One region of the Sporolactobacillus terrae genome, then DNA from elsewhere that is predicted to be linked to it. Evidence: predicted binding sites of a transcription regulator. Region 1 holds the regulator's gene; each other region holds the start of a gene.
What was found. Region 1 encodes NrdR, which represses ribonucleotide reductase genes. Its sites were predicted from a motif close to AACACNATATATNGTGTT; they were not measured.
Positions count from the first base shown of each region.

Region 2: nrdD (anaerobic ribonucleoside-triphosphate reductase) is a predicted target of NrdR. The motif match lies at 4,665-4,682, and genes of this name have one in related genera.
Region 3: nrdD (anaerobic ribonucleoside-triphosphate reductase) is a predicted target of NrdR. The motif match lies at 5,300-5,317, and genes of this name have one in related genera.

Region 1 covers NZ_CP082837.1:1,691,977-1,699,057, reverse strand. Annotated here, with positions in the region: gene pnpS (two-component system histidine kinase PnpS) at 1-367, shown strand, start outside; gene polA (DNA polymerase I) at 658-3,288, shown strand; gene mutM (DNA-formamidopyrimidine glycosylase) at 3,345-4,184, shown strand; gene coaE (dephospho-CoA kinase) at 4,181-4,780, shown strand; gene nrdR (transcriptional regulator NrdR) at 4,866-5,345, shown strand; gene K7399_RS08070 (replication initiation and membrane attachment family protein) at 5,412-6,785, shown strand; gene dnaI (primosomal protein DnaI) at 6,810-7,081, shown strand, end outside.
Region 2 covers NZ_CP082837.1:2,715,018-2,722,098, forward strand. Annotated here, with positions in the region: gene K7399_RS12925 (LysR substrate-binding domain-containing protein) at 1-694, shown strand, start outside; gene K7399_RS12930 (ABC transporter substrate-binding protein) at 857-1,822, shown strand; gene K7399_RS12935 (FecCD family ABC transporter permease) at 1,921-2,916, shown strand; gene K7399_RS12940 (FecCD family ABC transporter permease) at 2,917-3,942, shown strand; gene K7399_RS12945 (helix-turn-helix domain-containing protein) at 4,016-4,468, opposite strand; gene nrdD (anaerobic ribonucleoside-triphosphate reductase) at 4,782-6,989, shown strand; gene nrdG (anaerobic ribonucleoside-triphosphate reductase activating protein) at 7,004-7,081, shown strand, end outside.
Region 3 covers NZ_CP082837.1:2,408,400-2,415,480, forward strand. Annotated here, with positions in the region: gene K7399_RS11530 (SH3 domain-containing protein) at 1-105, opposite strand, end outside; gene K7399_RS11535 (C39 family peptidase) at 258-1,043, opposite strand; gene K7399_RS11540 (ketopantoate reductase family protein) at 1,072-1,992, opposite strand; gene rnhA (ribonuclease HI) at 2,238-2,696, shown strand; gene nrdG (anaerobic ribonucleoside-triphosphate reductase activating protein) at 2,850-3,353, opposite strand; gene nrdD (anaerobic ribonucleoside-triphosphate reductase) at 3,400-5,262, opposite strand; gene K7399_RS11560 (HAD family hydrolase) at 5,550-6,404, opposite strand; gene K7399_RS11565 (DUF5670 family protein) at 6,661-6,810, shown strand.

The sequences.
Region 1 (7,081 bases):
CGGAGATGCATTCCGGATTCGCCAAATCATGATTAATTTGGTCACGAATGCGATCGCCTACACGCCTGAGGGCGGCAAGGTTTCGATTGCAATCCATGAACGAAAAGACGAGGTAGACGTTGTGATTACCGATACTGGTATTGGCATCGAAAAAGACAAAATTCCACGTGTTTTTGAACGCTTTTACCGGATTGACAAGGCGCGCAGCAGGGATTCAGGCGGTACTGGATTAGGCTTGGCGATTGTCAAGCATTTAGTTGAAGCGCATGAAGGGCGCATCCATGTTGAAAGTGAACCTGGACGGGGCTCTGCCTTTACGATTACCTTTAAGAAAAATTTAGTTAAGTCGCAACCGAATGCCGGCTGAATTTGATCTTCTGTTAAATAAAATGCTAAATTGGATAAATCACCTGTGATGCTTTAGAATAAAGGAATAAGCAGCGCAGGTTTTTTTATTTAGTCGGACAAGTTTCACTCAAGCACAAGATTAGTGAATTGACCACATACAAGTGTACAGAATCGACTCTGCCGTGATTTTAACGGCAGTGGTCATTTTGTCACATAGATGAAGGCTTAATGATAGATAAGAAAAACGAACGTTTGCCCGGTTTGACGGGTGATGCATAAAACTTTTTGGTGCTTTTCAGGAGGAACGTTATGAATAAATTAGTCTTAATTGATGGCAATAATGTTGTTTATCGCGCTTTTTTTGCGCTGCCGCTGTTAAGTAATAATCAAGGAATGTATACAAATGCTGTATACGGCTTCACGATGATGCTGATGCGCGTCATTGAAGAGGAAAAGCCAACGCATTTGCTTGTCGCTTTCGATGCAGGAAAAACAACATTTCGCCATGCAACGTACAAAGAATATAAAGGCGGCCGCCAGAAAACACCACCGGAACTGTCTCAACAATTTCCGCTCGTTCACGAATTGCTTGATGCTATGGGTATTCGGCGCTACGAGCTGGATAATTATGAAGCGGACGATATTGTTGGCACGCTTGCTCGAGAGGCAAGCTGCAATGGGTTTAATGTGCGCATTGTGACTGGGGATAAGGACTATTTGCAGCTGGTCGATCAAGGCGTACGCGTGTCACTGATCCGTAAAGGAATCACTGATACGGTTGATTATGATATTGAGAAGGTCAAGGAAAGGTATGGAATTAATCCTCAAGAAGTCATCGACCTTAAAGGGCTGATGGGCGATGCTTCGGATAATATTCCCGGTGTGCCCGGAGTTGGCGAGAAGACGGCAATCAAGCTGTTGAAGCAATTTCAGACCGTCGAAGGTGTCTACGAACACATTGAACAGGTATCCGGTAAAAAACTGAAGGAAAAGCTGGAAACCAATAAAGAACAAGCACTGTTGAGTAAGAAAATCGCAACCATTGACAGAGAGTCGCCGCTTGAGATTACGCCCGATGCATGCAGCTATACACGTGAATTTACAAGTAAGTTGAGAGATCTATTTAACGAACTGGGCTTTCAATCACTGCTTGAAAAAATTGATGTTGCCGGTTCGGATGAATCTCAGACCGAAAAGAAAGACATTGCTGTCCAAACGGTTACTCATTTTCAATCGAATCAGTTTGTCTCTCCGAGTGCATTGATTCTCCAAATGCTTGATGAGAACTATCACTATGCAGACATCACCGGAATCGCTGTTTCGAATAAAACCGGTACCTATTTTATTGAAACACAACACGCCCTTAAGGATGACGCGTTTCGAGAATGGCTAGAAGATCCAAAAATGAAGAAGGTGCTGCTTGATAGCAAATCAGCAGAAGTTGCCTTAAAATGGCGCGGGTTAAGCTTGCACGGCGCAGCGTTTGATGTTCGGCTTGCTGCTTATCTGATCGACCCATCAGAAGCGGGGCAGGATCTGGCTCTTTTGGCGAATAAACGCGGCATCAGCAATGTCGAAACCGATGAAGCCTTCTATGGAAAGGGTGCAAAACAGAAAATTCCTGAAGGGAACGGACAGGCGCAGCATTTGGGCAAAAAAGCGGCCGCATTGCTGCAGCTTGAACCGAAATTAATTCAGGAGCTTATTGAAAACAAGCAGAGGGAGCTGCTTTTTGAACTGGAACTACCGCTGGCTCATGTGCTGGCTAAAATGGAATATACGGGGATAAAAACAAGCAGTGAAACATTGAAAGCAATGGGCGGAGAACTTGATCGTACGCTTGAAATTATAGAACATGCTATTTATTCAATGGCTGGTGTGACGTTTAACATTAATTCACCGAAGCAGCTTGGCGAAATTCTATTCGAAAAATTGCAGCTACCACCAATTAAAAAGACGAAAACAGGCTACTCGACTGCGGCCGATGTTCTTGAGAAACTGCGTGGCCGCCATGAGATCATTGATAAGATTCTTGATTACCGGCAACTTGGCAAATTAAAATCCACTTATGTTGAGGGATTGCTTAAAGTTATCCATCCGGAAACCGGACGCGTGCATACCGTCTACAATCAGGCATTGACGCAAACCGGCCGACTGAGTTCAACAGATCCGAACTTGCAGAATATCCCGATTCGACTTGAAGAAGGTCGCAAGATTCGCAAAGCGTTTCTTCCAAGTGAAGAAGGCTGGCAGATTTTTTCCGCCGATTACTCGCAAATCGAACTTCGTGTGCTCGCACATATTGCCGACGATGAAAACCTGAAACAGGCGTTTCTTGAAAATATGGATATTCACACAAAAACAGCAATGGATGTTTTTGGTGTAACCGAAAATGAAGTGACACCGTTGATGAGGCGCCATGCGAAAGCCGTTAATTTCGGCATCATCTATGGGATCAGCGACTATGGACTATCGCAGAATCTTGGGATTACGCGTAAAGAAGCGGCACAATTTATCGAGCAATACTTAAAGAGCTATCCGGGGGTTCATCACTATATGAGAACCATCGTTCAAAAGGCGAAAACAGATGGGTATGTGACCACCCTGTTGAACCGTCGCCGCTACTTGCCGGATATTAACGGTCGCAATTTCAATCGACGCAGTTTCGCCGAACGAACGGCGATGAATACGCCGATTCAGGGCAGCGCCGCCGATGTGATCAAGCAAGCGATGATTCATATGGATCATCGGATTCAAGAAGAAAAATTGCAAACCCGGATGCTGCTACAGGTGCACGATGAATTGATTTTCGAGGTCCCGGAACACGAACTCGGTATCATGAATCGCATTGTTCCTGAAGTGATGGAGCATGCCATTGAACTTCGCGTGCCACTGAAAGTCGAGTGCTCATACGGACCGACGTGGTACGATGCAAAATAAAGAAAGCGTTTGGCGCCGACTCAACGGCGCTGCTTGGCTAGTTGGGAGTGAGAGATTTGCCGGAATTACCAGAAGTTGAAACCGTCAAACGGACATTATCACAGCTTGTCTTGGGGAAAACGGTGAAAGAAGTTGAGGTACGCTGGCCGAAGATCATCCGGCGCCCGGATAATCTTAATCAGTTTAAGCACGCACTTATCGGGCAGACGATTCACGATATAAAGCGGCGGGGGAAGTTCCTGCTCTTCTGTTTGGATGAGTCAGTGCTTGTCTCGCATTTGCGTATGGAGGGGCGCTATCGCTTGGATCCGGAGTACGCGCCGATTGATAAGTATACGCATGTGATCTTTCATTTTACCGATGATACGGCGCTTCGTTATCGTGATGTGCGTAAGTTCGGAACCATGCATCTCTTTAATAAGGGTGAGGAATGGCAGCATCCGCCGCTTGCAAAATTAGGGCCAGAGCCGCTCTCAAAGGACTTAACGGTTGATTACCTAACCGCAGCATTTTCGCGAACCGGCCGCTCAACTAAACAAGTATTACTTGACCAGACGGTTGTGGTTGGCTTAGGCAATATCTATGTCGATGAATCGCTGTTTAAAGCCGGGATTCATCCGCTTACCCCTGCATCAAGCCTGAGCACGGAGCAGCTGGAGCAGCTGCATCATGCGGTTGTGGACACGTTGACAAAAGCGGTCACCCTTGGTGGAAGTACGATTCGAACGTTTGTAAACAGTCAAGGGCATATGGGGTTCTTCCAACAGGAGCTTGCGGTCTATGGGCGGAAAGGGGAGCCGTGCGTACGCTGCGGGACTGCGATTGAAAAAATCAAGGTCGGCGGTCGTGGCACACACTATTGCCCGATATGCCAGCCTAGGCGTTCAAAGCAATGATCAAAATAGGCTTAACCGGAGGCATTGCCAGCGGGAAGAGTATGGTTTCACGCTGGCTCATCGCGCATGGCTATCCGGTGATCGACGCTGATCGCGTCTCTCGAGAAGTTGTTACACCTGGAGAAAAAGGGCTGGACTTAATTGTACGCCATTTTGGTAAAGGGATGCTTTTGCCCAGTGGTGCATTGGACAGAAAGAGACTGGGCGCGCTCATTTTTCAGGATGACAAGAAACGCAAGCTGTTAAATGAACTCTTGCATCCTTTGATTCGAACACGCATGCTTCAGCAGTTAGACGAACTGGAGAAGCGCAGGGAGCCGATCGTCTTTTTGGATATCCCATTGCTCTATGAGAGCGGTCTTGAGACCTGGACGGATAAAACGTTGGTTGTTTATGTAACCCCGGAGGAGCAATTAAAACGTTTGATGAAGCGGAACGGCCTTGCTGAGGAACAAGCGCGTGATCGGATTAATGCGCAGATGTCTCTTGAAGCGAAAGCAAAGCGAGCAGATGCCATCATTGATAACAACGGCTCTGTAAAGAAAACCGAAGAACAGATCCGTGCACTGTTTTGCAATGGGCTGTTTGATTGTTAAGTCTAGGTACATCTCACGCGGCTTTTCATCCGTTGTCCAGTAGGATACAATAAGCTTATCGATAACAGCGAATGGAGTGAGAATAATGCGCTGTCCGAATTGCAAACAAATGGCAACGAAAGTGCTGGATTCACGCCCGGTCGATAATGGACGTGCCATCCGCAGACGTAGAGAATGTGAATTGTGCCATCATCGCTTTACAACGTTTGAGAAGGTAGAAGAAACGCCTTTGGTTGTTGTGAAAAAAGGGGATAACCGCGAAGCTTTCAGCCACGAGAAGATGCTGCGCGGGCTGATTAAAGCGTGCGAAAAACGTCCGGTTCCACTCGAACGTCTCGAGCAGCTTGCCAACGATGTTGAAAAAGCGCTGCGCGATGAAGGGCGTTCTGAAGTGAACAGCCATGAAATCGGCGAACGTGTGATGAATGAATTGGTGAAGGTGGACGAGGTCGCGTATGTCCGCTTTGCTTCTGTATATAGACAGTTTACAGATATCAATGTTTTTGCGAAAAAAATACAAGAATTAAAAGATCAGCTGGAAAAAGAGAAAAACAACAAGAAATAAATTTTGTCCGGACAATGAAAAAGTATGGATTGATGCAAAATTGATGCAGAGCAGGGGGATAAAGACATGCTGCAGTCTTGGAAGGAAGTGCTGCCGGGCGATCATTATCGCGTTGAGACAAACGGACTGCTTCATTCTTTTGACCAAAGAGTCGTAACACTGCTGTATCAGCCGCTCATTGGTATCGAAGCAGCAAGTCTGTATTTTACGCTTTGGCAGGAAGTTGATGTTTCAGAAGAACATTTAACCCATCATCATTTAATGGGTTCGATGAACTTGTCTTTGGATCGTATTTTAAAAGCGAGAAAGAAACTTGAGGCCGTGGGCTTGCTGGAAACTTTGAAAAAAAAGGAGGCAGCCCCCGGTCAGTTTGTCTATCGTCTAGAACCGCCGCTCACGCCGAATCGATTTTTCAAAGACGGTTTTTTAAATTTGTTTTTATATCGTCAGATCGGTGCACGTGAATACAAACGTCTTACAGAATTATTCGCCGTTCACAGGGTAAATACCGTCGACTATGAAGATGTATCTGCATCATTTGATGAAGTCTTCAAATCGGTCCCTGCTTCAGAGACGAATGATGAGCGCAATCATGTGAAGACGGACGGTTCATGGGCGAACCGCGCGACTTCGCCGAAGGTCGGGCTAAAGACACACTTTGACTTTAAGCAAATGATGACGTATTTGTCTGATGCTATTGTTGATGAGGATGCGTTGACCGAAGACGTGCGCCAGGCGATTGATAAACTTGCTTTCGTGTACCGTACTGAACCGTATGATATGAGCAAGGCGGTGCAAGCAGCGGCGCTTCATACCGGAGAGGTCGATATCGAGGCACTGCGTAAAGAGGTTCGTGATTTCTATCTGCTTGAACATGGTGCAGATGAAATGCCGGCACTTTACGAACGGATACAGCCGGAGTCGCAACGGGAATTTACAGAGAAAGAGCCACAAACCGAAGAAGAACAGTTGATTGCGTGGTATGAACGCAATTCCCCGTATCAACTGCTTGAAGCGCTTGGACAAGGCAGTAAGCCGGCAGGACCGGATTTGAGACTCATTGAAAATTTAATGTTCGACACGAAGATGAACCCAGGTGTAATTAATGTATTGATTGACTATATTTCGCAAGTCAATGATCATAAATTAAACAAAGCATTCGTCGAAAAAGTCGCCGCACAATGGGCACGGGCGGATGTGACAACCGTACGTCAGGCGATGAACTATGCACGTGAGGAACAGAAGAAACGGAAGCAGATGAAAAAGCCTCCTGCAAACCGAACGGCGGCTTCAGCCCGCACCTCAGTTCGAAAAGAGCATCAGGAGGTCATTCCGGAATGGATGAAGCGGCCGAAGAAACCAGAGAAACAAACCAAAGCGAATGAAGAAGCGGTAAAACAGAGAGCCAAGTGGCTTGAAGACTATTTGAATCAAATTTAACAACATCAAAAGGGGGTGCCTTACATGGATTCATTAGGTTCATTATTTAAAACGTTGTCAGCGGGCCGGAATGTGCAGAAGCAGTGGAGTCAACTAGAAAACGAGCTGCGTACTCACCCAGATGTTCGTGAATTTGCAGAAAAAAATCCGGATATTGATGAAGCGGCTTGGTCAAGAAACGCGTCACGGCTGTTTCAGTTCGTCACGGAACGAAAGGCTTGTGCGCATTGTCCGGGACTCGACCACTGTCCGAACATGATGAAGGGTTACCGCCCTCAATTAGTGAATGACAAAGG
Region 2 (7,081 bases), 1.0 Mb from region 1:
CAGACAGTTTGCGCAGCATGCCACGCAAATGCTGCAGGAATTAAAGACAGCACAGTTAGAAATTTCAGCGATCAAACACGAACGCGTCCGGCTAGGCCTGCCGCCAATTATCGGCAGCGCGCTGTTCCCGGCCCTTTCAGCAAGACTTTCCCAGAAAAATCTGCTTGGCCATCTGGACACGCATGAAGACGGCTCCAAGTCGCTCCTGAATCAGTTAAAAAACGGACAGCTCGATCTCGCCTTACTTGGCTCTACCACGCCTATTCAAGATGACCAGCTGTCCGTAAGTTTGCTTACACGAAAGCCGTTTAAAGTGATTACAAGCCCAGCACACCCTTTAGCCAAAAACGGTTCAATCCGATTTTACGATCTTGCGCAAGAGTCCTTCATTCAGTTAAATGAGCGTTTTGTGCATTCCATCGCCTTCAATCAACTCAGCCGACAGGCACAGATTAAACCGAAACTCATCTACCAAACCAATGATGTGCAGATTATCAAAGGCATGGTTGCAAAGGGTGTCGGCATCAGCCTGCTCAGCGCGGCCGCCCTGCTGCCGCAGGATCCGGTCGCCGTATTGACGCTCCGCGATCAGCCGCAGCCGGAATTCTTAATCCAGCTCGTCTATCGATCAAATCATCTTCTGACCAATCTGCAACAAGAAATGATTCAGCTGTTTATGCAAGAAAATTTTTAAATGACCACATTCCCGCTCTTCAAAAAAACTTGAACCCGCCAAAGCATGAGAAAAAAATTCGTTAAATGACTCGCCAAAAATTTTGATGATTGACGAAATTGTCGCATTTTGGTAACATTTTAATGAAATTGATAATCATTTTCATTAAAAGGAGCCAACTTCATGCATTTTTTTTCATATAATCGAAAAGTACTTGTACGAATCGCCGTCTTGATCTTGACGTTAACTTTGCTGTCGGCCTGCACCGGACAACAAGGTGACCAAAATACGGATCATACATCGACCAAGCAAAGAACAATTACCGATGCAACAGGCAAAAAAACCATTCCTGCACAGCCGAAAAAGGTCGCGGCCACAAGCCAGCAGCTCATGGAATACCTGATCCCACTCGGTATTCCCGTCAAAATTGCACCTAAAGCTACCATCAGCGATAACTTTTACAGCTACTTCCCGAAAGACAAACAAAAGGGCTTTCATCTTGTCGGCGAATCTTCCCCACTTAACTTTGAAGGCTTTCTGGCTCAAAAACCGGACCTCATTTTCGTCAGAGAAAACACACAATCTTACGATAAGATGGCTCAAATCGCCCCGTCTATTATGATTAAGGAAACAGAGAATTGGCGTACTGACTTCAAGGCCTATGCACAGCTCATGGGAAAACAGAAAGAGGCAAAAACTTATTTAGCCAACTATCAAAAGCAGGTTGATGCTTATAAAGCCAAACTGAAAAAAACGGTTGGAAATAAAAAAGTAGTGTTCATCAGACTGCTGGACAAGCAGGTACGTATCTATAATCATTTACCGTCAAGTGTCGGCGGTGTGCTCTATCACGATCTTGGACTGACACCGGTTGCCGGCATTGAATCAAAGGACCTTTTTTCTGCGATCTCACTAGAGAAGTTGCTTGAAATGAATCCTGACTACATCTTCGTACAAACCGGCAAGCAGGATGAGAAACCGGAAGTATCGAAGAAACGTCTGAAACAAATCACCAGCGGAGACATTTGGAAATCGCTTAATGCGTTTAAAAATCATCATGTTTACGTGGTCGATTCCAGCTTTTTTAACAATACGCCGATGTCACAGCTGAATACAGCAAAAATTATCACGGAAAAATTAAGCAAATAAGCCAAAGAGACATAGAAAAGTAACTGAGAGAAAGAACGGTGGCAAAACTGGCAGCGCTAAAAGCCAAACACATCAATCAATCGATCAAGAATAGCCGAATGAAAAAGTGGTCCTTTCCGATCCTATTAATCGTCGGACCGTTTTTGCTGGTGTTTGCGATCGGAGTCTCCATCTCCTATGGTGCGGCAAACATCGACTTGAAAACCGTCTGGGATGCGGTCTTCCACTATAATGCTCAACTTGTGCCGCATAAAATCATTTGGGAACTGCGCATGCCGCGTGTACTTGGCAGTGTCATTATCGGTGCCTGTTTTTCCGTTTCCGGAGCATTGATGCAAGGCGTCACCCGAAATCCACTCGCCGATTCAGGAATCCTTGGCATTAACGCAGGGGCGGCTTTTGTACTTGCGCTTTGCTATGCTTTCTTTCCGGCGCTTCCCTTCTTCTATTTGATGATCTGCTCCTTTATCGGTGCAGGCGTGGGTGCCGGCATCGTCTATGGAATGAGTTCGCTGTCGCCGAATGGCATGTCACCGGTCCGCCTTGTTCTGGCAGGTGCCGCAGTCAGCGCCTTGCTCACTGCACTGAGTCAAGGCTTAGCGATTTATTTTCAGATCGGGCAAGATCTTGCCTTTTGGTATGCAGGGGGAACGACCGGCATTCACTGGTTTGAGCTTATGATGATCCTTCCTTGGGTGATTGGCGCGTTTCTCGCTGCTCTTTTTCTGTCACCATCCATCACCATTCTCAGCCTCGGTGACAACATAGCGTCCGGGCTTGGCATGCATACGGGCATCATTAAAACGGCAAGTATCGTCATGGTGCTTATTCTTGCCGGTGCCGCAGTGTCGGTCGTCGGTGCGATCGGGTTTGTTGGGTTAATTGTCCCGCATCTGACCCGCTATCTTGTCGGTACGGATTACCGAAAAATCATTCCCAGCACAGCCATTCTTGGCAGCCTGCTGCTGGTTTTGGCCGATCTTGGCGCCCGCAGTATCAATCCGCCTTATGAGACGCCCGTCGGCGTATTAATCGCATTGATCGGCATTCCGTTCTTTCTCTATTTGGCCGGATCGGAAAGGAGCGACCATTAAATGAGCAGCCTCACTGCCGCGGAACGACACAAAAGGAATCGAAGCATTCAAATAATGGTTTTGCTGACCACACTTATTGTCGTCCTCTTTGTCATCAGTATGAATACCGGATTTACAAGACTGGCTCCTCTTGAAGTGATTCAGACCCTGTTCGGCGGCGGCACAAACGCTCAGTCGCTTATTCTTTTTGAATTCCGGATGCCGCGCATCATCATTTCGGTACTGGCCGGCGCGGGACTCGCCGTATCCGGATGCATCATTCAAAGTGTCACGCGCAGCGCACTCGCCGATCCGGGCATTCTAGGCATTAATGCCGGTGCAGGGCTGGCGATCGTACTGTTTATCTCTTTTTTCCAAAGTCGGCAAGCAGTACCGGTTTATATGCTCCCAATGGCTGCGCTTATCGGCGCAGCCGCTGCAGCGATACTCATCTATGCGCTTGCACTCCGGCAGCACCAAGGCTTTTCTTCCACCCGGCTCTTATTAACAGGTATCGCCGTCGCATCAGGCATCAGCGCGCTCATGGTTATCCTGACGCTTAAATTCGATCCGAATCAATATCAATTTGTGTCTACATGGCTTGCGGGAACGATCTGGGGCTCGAATTGGCACTTTGTCCTTGCACTTTTACCTTGGGTTCTCGTGCTCTTTTCTTATGTCCTGTATCATGCACGGACGCTGGACCTTTTGCAACTTGATGAGCCAACCGTGATCGGTCTCGGCGTTGCGATCGAAAAAAACAGACGGATGCTGCTTCTTGCCGCAGTCGCACTTGCCGCCGCCTGCGTTGCAGTCAGCGGTGGGATCGGTTTTATCGGACTGATTGCTCCCCATCTGGCCCGCCGCCTTGTGGGGGCGCAGCATCTGCGCCTGCTCCCCGTCTCCGCGCTTTCCGGCGCACTTCTGCTTCTGGCCGCCGATACCCTCGGCCGCTGGATGCTTCAGCCGGCGGAACTTCCAGCCGGGATCATTGTGTCCGTACTCGGTGCACCTTATTTTCTTTATTTACTGTCACAGGCTAAGTGAACAAAAAGTCTCAGCTTATCAATAAAAAAACGCTTTCTGTCCACTACGTTTTGGGCGGCGTGACTTTCAACGGTTAATCTTCTTTGTATTTTTCTTTAACCCCATCGGAGCCAATCGCTCCGCCAATCATAAACAAGACGGATCCCAAGTTCCAAATCAACTTGCCGCCAATCAGAGGCAGATCCAATGCCGTTAGGTTATTGATCAGCAGCACTGCTAACTTAATCAGCATGAGTACTCCCCCGAATAAAAAGAGCACTTCAAACCAGAATTTAAGTCTCGGATGCGCCAGTTGCTTGCTGTCCTGAATCACCTTCTCAGTCAATGCAACATCACTCCTTAATAAGTCATCGATCGTCATATCAAACAGATCACTTAGTCTAATAATGCTTTCAATACTCGGATAATTTTGACCAATTTCCCATTTAGAAACAGACTGCCGGCTAACAAACAGCTTTTCTGCCAAGTCATCTTGTGACCAGCCTTTCTCCTTGCGTAATTTTTTCAATTTATCTGCAAAATCCATCTCAGCGATCACCCTTTATCACGTGATACCTTATTCTCGCCTGTTCTGCCTCAAAAAGTAAAGCGAGCCTTGGTTGCGCGCTGCCCGCACCCTAAGGTTGCAGGGAAAAAGCTCGCTTTTTTCGATCTTTTAAGATTGGAACACATGTGGTTTGCATCTTTCACAAGCTTGTCACAAATCGTATTTCCCCTTCCACAATACCATATCTAGTACTTTTCACAATATTTCCCGCGTTTTACATCCCATATATAGATTGAAACCTATGCGCCAATATCCTATGATAGTTTAGTAGTTTTTCAAGGGGGCGTTCACGATGATCGATACAAAACAACCATTTACAGTCAACACACCGGCCATCAAAGTATTAAAACGCGATGGCCGTATTATAGATTTTAATGCTGAGAAAATCACCACGGCTCTATTAAAAGCCGCAAAGCACGTTTTTGGCGATTTGGATCCAATCACGTTTCAATTAATCAATGACATTACCGATGATGTGCTCGCTGAAATCGGATCACGGTTTCATGAAGACATCAAAATTTATGAGATTCAAAATATTGTTGAGCAAACGCTTCTGACCCATCATCAGTATGATATTGCTCAAGAGTACATCAACTACCGCACCGAGCGTGATTTTGCCCGTAATAAAGCAACCGACATCAATTTCACCATTCGAAAACTCTTACATAAAGATCAATCCATCGTCAATGAAAACGCGAATAAGGACAGCCAGGTCTTTAATACACAGCGCGATCTTACTGCCGGTACGGTCGCCAAAGCGATTGGACTGAAGATGCTGCCGCCAAAGGTAGCCAATGCACAGCTTAAGGGAGAGATCCATTGGCATGACCTTGACTATCAGCCATACAGCCCAATGACCAATTGCTGCTTGATCGACTTCAACGAAATGCTCAATCATGGGTTTAAAATCGGCAATGCAGAGGTCGAACCGCCGCATTCGATTCAAACGGCAACTGCACAAATGGCTCAGATTATTGCCAATGTTGCTTCCAGTCAATATGGCGGCTGTTCCGCCGACCGTGTGGATGAACTGCTTGCTCCTTTTGCCAAAAAGAATTATGACAAGCATTTAACGGATGCGGAAGAATGGGTTGAAGGAACGGAAAAACAGCAGGCCTTCGCCCGTAAGAAAACGAGAAAAGATATTTATGACGCCATGCAGGCACTCGAATACGAAATCAATACACTCTATTCCTCTCAAGGACAAACACCTTTTACAACCTTAGGCTTTGGCCTAGGGACCAATTGGATTGAACGTGAAATTCAAAAAGCGATTCTGCGTATACGCATTACCGGGTTAGGCAAAGAACACCGCACCGCGATTTTCCCAAAGCTGGTATTCAGTCTGAAACGCGGGCTCAACCTCGATCCGGAAGATCCGAATTACGACATCAAACAGCTTGCTGTTGAATGCGCAACAAAACGGATGTACCCGGACGTGCTGATGTATGACAAACTGGTCGAACTGACCGGAAGTTTTAAAGCACCGATGGGCTGCCGCTCGTTCCTGCAAGGCTGGCATGATGAGAACGGCAAAGAGGTCAATTCCGGACGAATGAATCTCGGCGTGGTCACGGTTAATCTGCCGCGCATTGCGCTGGAATCAAAAGGGGACAAGGAAGCCTTTTGGAAGATTCTCAAGGAACGACTGCAGATCTGCAAGGAAGCACTCGTCTTTAAGGTGGAGCGCGCGAAGCAGGCAACGCCGGACAACGCGCCGATCCTTTATCAATACGGTGCTTTTGGCAAGCGACTAAAGCGTACGGACTCGGTTGATGAACTCTTCAAGAATCGCCGCGCCACCGTTTCTCTTGGCTACATCGGCCTTTATGAAGTGGGCACCGTTTTTTACGGCAGTACATGGGAAAGTAATCCGGAAGCCAAAGACTTCGCCATCAGCGTCGTGAAGAAGCTCTGGGAACACTGCCAAGATTGGGAAGAAGAATACGGCTATCATTTCAGCGTATACAGCACACCAAGTGAAAGCCTGACCGACAAATTCTGCCGCAAAGATACGGAAAAATTCGGCAAAGTGAAGGACATTACCGATAAGGAATACTACACAAACAGCTTCCACTATGATGTACGCAAAGCGCCGACGCCATTTGAAAAATTAGACTTCGAGAAGGACTTTCCGCCGTATTGCGCCGGTGGATTCATCCATTACTGCGAATATCCGAATCTGAAGCAAAATCCGAAAGCGCTGGAAGCAGTATGGGATTATGCGTACGACCGCGTCGGCTATCTGGGTACCAATACACCGATTGATCAATGCTTCAAATGCGGCTTCAAGGGCGAATTCCAACCAACCGAGCGCGGCTTTGAATGCCCGGAATGCGGCAATACCGATCCACAGTCCTGTGACGTTGTAAAAAGAACCTGCGGCTACTTGGGCAACCCGCAGCAGCGACCGATGATTCACGGGCGGCATGTGGAAATCGCATCGCGCGTCAAGCATCTAAGCCTCGGTAACGACAGCAACACGATTGCTCGGCAATAAAGGGAGGCATTCCATTGGTAAATGATGCGGCTCAGAGAAAACGTCCACGCGACCCGAACCCAAAAACATGGCTGGCCGAACGCTTGAGCCGG
Region 3 (7,081 bases), 720 kb from region 1:
ATCAAACGTTTCTGCTGAAGCATGGTTCGGCGCACCGGCTATTGCGGCTACTGCAGCCGCTGCTGCTACGGTTCCGACAAGCGTAAACTGACGATCTGGGCTCATTAGGCCACCCCCGAATATGATAAAAATCGAACGATTTCCTTTATTATACAGGTAAGTTATACCATTTGTTTAGTCCTAATAAACAAATACCTGCAAAACATGAGGAAGGTCCCATAGATTACCAGTTTGATACAGTACATCTGCATCAGCCATCATGACCCTGTATAAGCGATTGCCTGATTGCCGAACTGGGTCCACGCCTCAATGAACGTTTTTTTATCGGCTTTGCTGCCCGCAGCTTCTGCAAGCGGATCATTAAAATAAACATGGTCCGCATCAAATCCGGTAACGAGCACTGAATGTTCTTTAAACGTAATCCGAATCGTCCCTTGCCTTGTCGGCCACTCTTGCCAAGCATTGTCCGGAACAGGCACAAAATTAATGCTGGTGATGACCCACACCGGTGTTCCGGAAGCAATCTGTTGCTCAACCGCAGACCACGATTTTCCCGTCATATCAATCATGCGGCTTCCCAGATACTTGCGTGCTAAATCTGCAATCGGCCCATGATAAACGGCAAATCCGGGATTTGAGCGGTTTCCGTGATACATATTGCCAACAAATCCTTCGTTCGGATTGCCCTTATAGGTTCCGGATTGAAAAGGAACTTTTTTTATCTGACGTGCAAGCGTCAGCTTATCAACCTTTACGCCAGCAGATTGAAGCAGCATCGTCAGACTGGTGATCTCGCAACCATTAGGAAGCTCAGGCCGTTGACTGACATACGGGGCAGTCAATTTTTTTGCTAATGCTTCATCAGGTTGCTGTTGTGCTGGTTCTGATGAGCCCGATGACTCTGGTGATTCGATATCGCCTGCAGTCTCTTCCTTTGCCTGCTGTTCTTGTTTCTCCGGAGCATGAGTGACCATATAAAAAATGGATAGAGAACCGACCATGATTATGCTGATCATGAAAAGTGCCGCTGCAAACTTTTTCATCACGCTACCGCCTTTACATTTCCTAGTCTTAGTGACTACGCTCTAAGAAGCGAAGCAGATGGTACAGGGTTTCAATGGTTGGAACCGAAACCGCACATTGTTTCGCCGTCTGAATCACAAAGCCGAGAATTGCGTCTAATTCCATTGCCTGACCGTTCTCAAAATCCTGGAGCATCGATGTTTTATGATTTTGAATCTCCTCATCGGGGGTAAGAAGTCCTGTCTTGTAATCCTCTCTGATTATTATGCCCCGTTTATCCGCCAAATTCAGGAACTCTGCACTGACGCGTTCAAGCAGCAATTTGAGGTCTGGATCTTTTAATGCCGTGCCGACCCTCGTTTGCGTTAACGCGGTCAACGGATTGTAGGTGATATTCCAAAGCAGTTTTTCCCACTTGATTCGCTTGATGTCGGATGTAATGCGTACAGCCGCTCCTGCCTGAAGCAGCAGCTTCTCCAATTCGATCAAGCCGGCATCTTGATGCGTATGACTCTGCCACTCGCCGATCACCAACTTGCCATCACCAACGTGATGAACAACTCCCGGCGCTTCACGGATAATCGAGATAAACGCCGAACCGCCAATGACTCGCTGAGCACCAAACACTTCTGCCAGCCTTTCTTCATTACCGATCCCATTCAGCAGACAGATGATCTTCGTGCGGTCTTCCATTAAAACTTTTAATTCCTCAATCGCGGCTTCAAGTCCAGTCGATTTTATCGCTAAAAGAATATAGTCAAAGGCAGCATGCCCTTCCAAATGCTCAGAATCGATAACGTTGACCGGTAACGAAAAATCACCATGAATACTTTTTACAACCAATTCGTGATGTTTCAGACGATCATATGTGCGTCTTCTCGCAATGAATGTCACATCTGCATGTTCCTTAGCAAGAACTCCGCCGTAATAACATCCGATCGCCCCTGCTCCTAAAACTGCGATTTTCAAATTGCCCACGCCCCATTCCAAGTTTATGAATCGATTCTTCTGCTGCACCTTTTTCTTTTTCTCTACTATAAAATAGTTTACAATATTTTGTTTTCAATGAGGTGACAAAATGATTGCGTGTGAGCTGATTTCGAGGAGCGCCGCTCTTCTGATATACTGATCAAAGGCTTCCTGAATAAAGGATTTCGCCTAGGACGCAGAGAATGATCACAAGGCAACGATTTTAACGGAAAAGGTGACGTGAATTGAACGAAATTATTATTTATTGTGATGGAGGCTGTCGCGGCAATCAAAGCGATCATAATGTCGGCGGATGGGGGGCAATCCTTCGCTACGGAGACAAGGTAAAAGAACTGCATGGGGGCATGCGCAACACAACAAACAATGTCATGGAACTAACTGCAGCAATCCGATCGCTTGAATCGCTCAAAACAAACCAAATTCCGGTTTCTTTCTATATCGACAGCGCTTATGTCGTAAACGGTATGAATAGCTGGATCCATGGTTGGATTAAAAAAGGCTGGAAAACCGCCGGTGGAAAACCCGTAAAAAATAAAGAATTGTGGATGCACCTCAACGCACTTGCCGAAAAACAGGACAAAATCACCTTCAATAAGGTCAAAGGCCATCATGGCGTTGAATACAATGAACGCGCCGATCAGCTGGCCAATTTAGCAATGGATGAACAGGAAAAGAACTGCTGAACAAAGGAGTGAGCATAACGCTCACTCCTTTCATTTTTGCCGCGCATCCGCGGCATGTGCAACGTCCGATCCTTAGAATGCCGATGCCAAGTCCGGAGTTGCTCATTAACCTGTTCTTTTTGCTCATCTTAAAGCCGGTATTACGATACATATTTAGTGAACTTTCAGCACGATGCGTCCTTTTTTCAGTGATTCTTTCACAAGAATCACCCGCTGATTGGATGATCCGCGGAACTTTAACTTCAGGTTGCGCTTGTTGATGTCAAAGGGACCATCAACCAACACATCGAGATGGCGCAGCATGTCGCGCCGCTCAGGATTCTCCTTTAATTGTTCAAAAGTGAATCCCGTCCAGCACCAAATATCCTTGCCCGGGCAGTCTCGATTGACGCGGGTCACAAGTTCAGTTAACGGTTCCGGATGGTCAAACGGTTCGCCGCCAAGCAGCGACAAGCCTTGAACCTTAATCCCGGGAATGTTGAGATCATCAATAATCTGCGTCTCCACCTCGGCTGTGTAAGGCTTGCCAAAAGTGGGATTCCACGCCACTGCATTCCAGCAGCCTTTACAATGAAAGTGGCAGCCACTGACGAACAATGAATGGCGGATGCCGGACCCATTTAGAAAATCAAACCGTTTATAATCAGCATAATTCATCGTTCTGAATGCCGGATGCTTGCTGCATTCGGCAAATTCACTCCTTTCAGTACTGCTGTTTTTCCCTGCTGTTGATCTCTTTCAAGCGTCCTTTAATCGGTTTGCGCTGAATCACCGACCCAAGATAGCCGCACAGACGGCGAATGCAGGACGTTGTCTCAGGATTGTGATTGCCGCAGCTTGGGCATTTAAAGCCTTGCACCGTCGACTCAAACTCGCCCTCATAACCGCATTCATAACACTTGTCAATGGGCGTGTTGGTACCAAAATAACCGACACGGTCATAGGTATAGTCCCATACCGCTTCAAGTCCTTCAGGATTATTCACGAGCGATGGAAATTCGCAGTAGTGAATAAATCCGCCCGCTGTATAAGGTTCATAATCTTTTTCGAAGTCGATTTTTTCAAACGGATTTATTTTTTTACGCACGTCATAGTGAAAGCTGTTTGTATAATAATCTTTATCCGTAAGATCCTTGATGCTGCCGAAACGCTGCTTGTCCAAGCGACAGAACCGGTCGGTCAAGCTTTCCGATGGCGTTGCATAGACGCTGAACGCATAACCCGTTTTCTCACGCCATTCAATCGACACTGTTTTGAAGCGTTTCACGATATCCAGTGTGAATTTTTTCGCTTGTGGATTATGTTCCCAATTTGCTCCATAGAACACCGTCGCCGCTTCGTACAAACCGATATACCCCATTGATACCGTCGCACGTCCGTTTTTAAAAATATCCTTGACCGGTTCATCCGCATCCAGTCGTTTGCCGGTTGCACCGTATTGATACAAAATCGGCGCGTTCTTCGCCTGGACCTTATTCAGCGTTTGAATGCGGAAGAACAGCGCGCGGCAGACAAGATCGAGACGCTCATCAAAAAGGCTCCAGAACGTATTCTGATCACCAGCGGATTCAATGGCAATTCTCGGAATGTTCAAAGTCACTACACCCATATTATTGCGGCCATCGGTGATGTAGTGCCCATTTTCTTGATAAGAAGGCAGAAACGAACGGCAGCCCATCGGCGCTTTAAAGTCACCGGTGATTTCAACGATCCGATCATAATTTAAAATATCCGGATACATCCGTTTCGTTGCGCATTCAACGGCTAGTTTCTTAACATCAGCGTTTGGGTCACCTTCATTGAGGTTCAGTCCCCGTTTGATTGTAAACACAAGTTTTGGAAAGACTGCGGTTTTGTGGTCGCGACCCAAACCGAGAATACGAACTTTCAAAATAGACTTCTGAATTTCACGAGCAAACCATGATTCACCAAGCCCGAAATTCAACGTAAAAAAAGGCGTTTGTCCGTTACTGGAAAACAAGGTGTTAATTTCGTATTCAAGTGACTGCATCGAATCATAGATTTCTTTTTTCGTCATCGAATACGCATACTTTTCCTGAGCTTTCGGATCGGACATCCATTGTTTCGCCGTTTCCAAATATTTGCAGAAACTCGTTTTTGCGTACGGTTCTAATACTTCATCTGCTCGATTGAACGATGTTCCTCCATAAATATTCGATGAAACATTAGCGACAATTTGGGCGACCAGTGCTGTTGCAGTCTTGATTGATTTCGGCTGCTCAACATCGGCATTCCCAATCGAGAATCCTTTTTCCAGCATGCCTTTGAAGTCGATCAGCATGCAATTGTACATGGGGAAGAACGGTGAATAATCTAGGTCATGGAAGTGCATGATGCCCTGCTTGTGCGCATCGGCGAATTCTTTCGGCAAGATGTGGCGAAGTGCATAGTCTCTGGCGGCCACACCTGCGAGCAAATCGCGTTTTGTATTGAATACATTTTCATCCTTATTGGCATTTTCATTCGCAACATATTCATCCATATTGATTAGATCACGAATTTTATCGTCTAACATTTTCTCTTTCATTATCGGTTCATTAATCATCTTGCGGCCTCCTATAATCGGCTAATAAAAACATTATACAACAATATGTAGTATATTTAAGTGATTTCTAACACAATATGTAGATAAAAAGTAGCGAAACACGTTTTTTGGGGGAGAGGGAAAGGAAAAAATAGAATTGAAGCAAATTTTGCGAATGCCGCTTTGCCGCAGCCTTTAAGCGCTGCAAGTAGAAAGGACAACTTATTCATTATAGGGGTTTAAAACACACAAAAAAATGAGGAAAGGCATAAAAAAAATGACGATTTCGTGATCGTCATCTTCATCAATTAATGAAAGACTGTATTTAAGAATTTAAAAAGACCATTTTGGTCATAGGGGTTTTCGGTTACCCAATCTGCTTGTTCCTGCACATGATCCGGCGCATTCTTCATCGCCGCCGAATGTCCGGCAAGCTGAAACATCGGCAAATCATTTTCACCATCCCCAACCGCCAACGCCTGTTCTGGTGACAGGTTAAAATAGTCAAGCAACTGACCAATGCCGCTCGCCTTCGATATATTCTTGCCGACAAGTTCGGTATTGTTCGGTGAAGATGAAAACTGGTCAAAAGCGAATGTCTGTTGCAAAGTGCGAAGCGCCTGTTTCCATGCAGCCATGAGTCTTGCATCGGTACTGAAAAAGTACATTTTCGCGATTTGTTCCGACTCTTCCTCAGTTAGCGTATCCTTCCAGACCATATCTTCCAGAACGGCCTGTCTGCGCGAATTCCATTCATTTTCACTTACGGAATGCGGCCGTTCTCCTCTGATCTGATCGGTGATATAGCCGCGATCACGACTCAGAATGGTCCGCCTGCCTCCGATTGGGTGCAGCTGGTAATACATGCGCTGCTGCTCTGATCGCTTGATCATTTGTTGGACAAGCCCGCTGGGAAGTGCTTGTTGAAAAATCCTTTTCCCGCCTGCAAATACCGACATTCCATTCGAAGCAACCATGCCTTCATGCGGAAAGTCTTTTGGAAGAACATTCAGCGCATCGACTTCGGAACGGCCTGTGACGACAAACACATGCTTGCCAAGGGATCGCAGTTTCTTTAAGTATGCGTTCAACTCAGGGGTGACCTGATTTTCCGCTGTTAATGTCGTCCCATCCAAATCCAACATAATCGTCTCAATACTCACATCCTATCCCCCCTTAATCATCGCCTATACGGTTATTTTACCTGTTCTCAACGCGGCGCGCATGTGTTTCATACTCAGAAGCAGGCACTTTTTCAGCAGGCATGTAAACGCTCCACGATCTTCAGCAGCTTAAAGCGGGCTTTGATTGGAACATTGAAGCGACGTTCAAAACCTACATGATCTTGTTCTGATGAAAACTCATTCATTTGTCTATACTACTAAGTAATACATCAATGACTTGATGGGAGGGCATTTCATGCTGGGTCTGCTTTGGACGTTGATCGTCATTCTGTTTGTTATTTGGCTTGTTCTGCTGCTGCTGAAAATCGGCGGCGCGCTCATTTACCTTTTGCTCATTGCCGCGCTGATTTTGTTTATTGTTCAGTTTTTCACGCGCAGGCGATGAATGCGGGTGAACCGGGTGCATGTCTGATTCTATTCGCTGAAACTGTCTGAGTATCAGATTCTTATCCCCTTGAAATGGGTTCGTTCCGAGCCAATTCCAGGGGGTTTTTCAGTATTGTAAGAAAAACCGGGCAAAATACGCCCGGTCCTTACTCTCCAACCATGTGTGATGGACTCGTGTCTTTTCGGTACTGAATCGCCGCTTCGGTTACTCGCTTGCCGCGGGCGCACCGCGAGCCTCCTCAGACAAACAGAAATCTGCGGGATCTCGC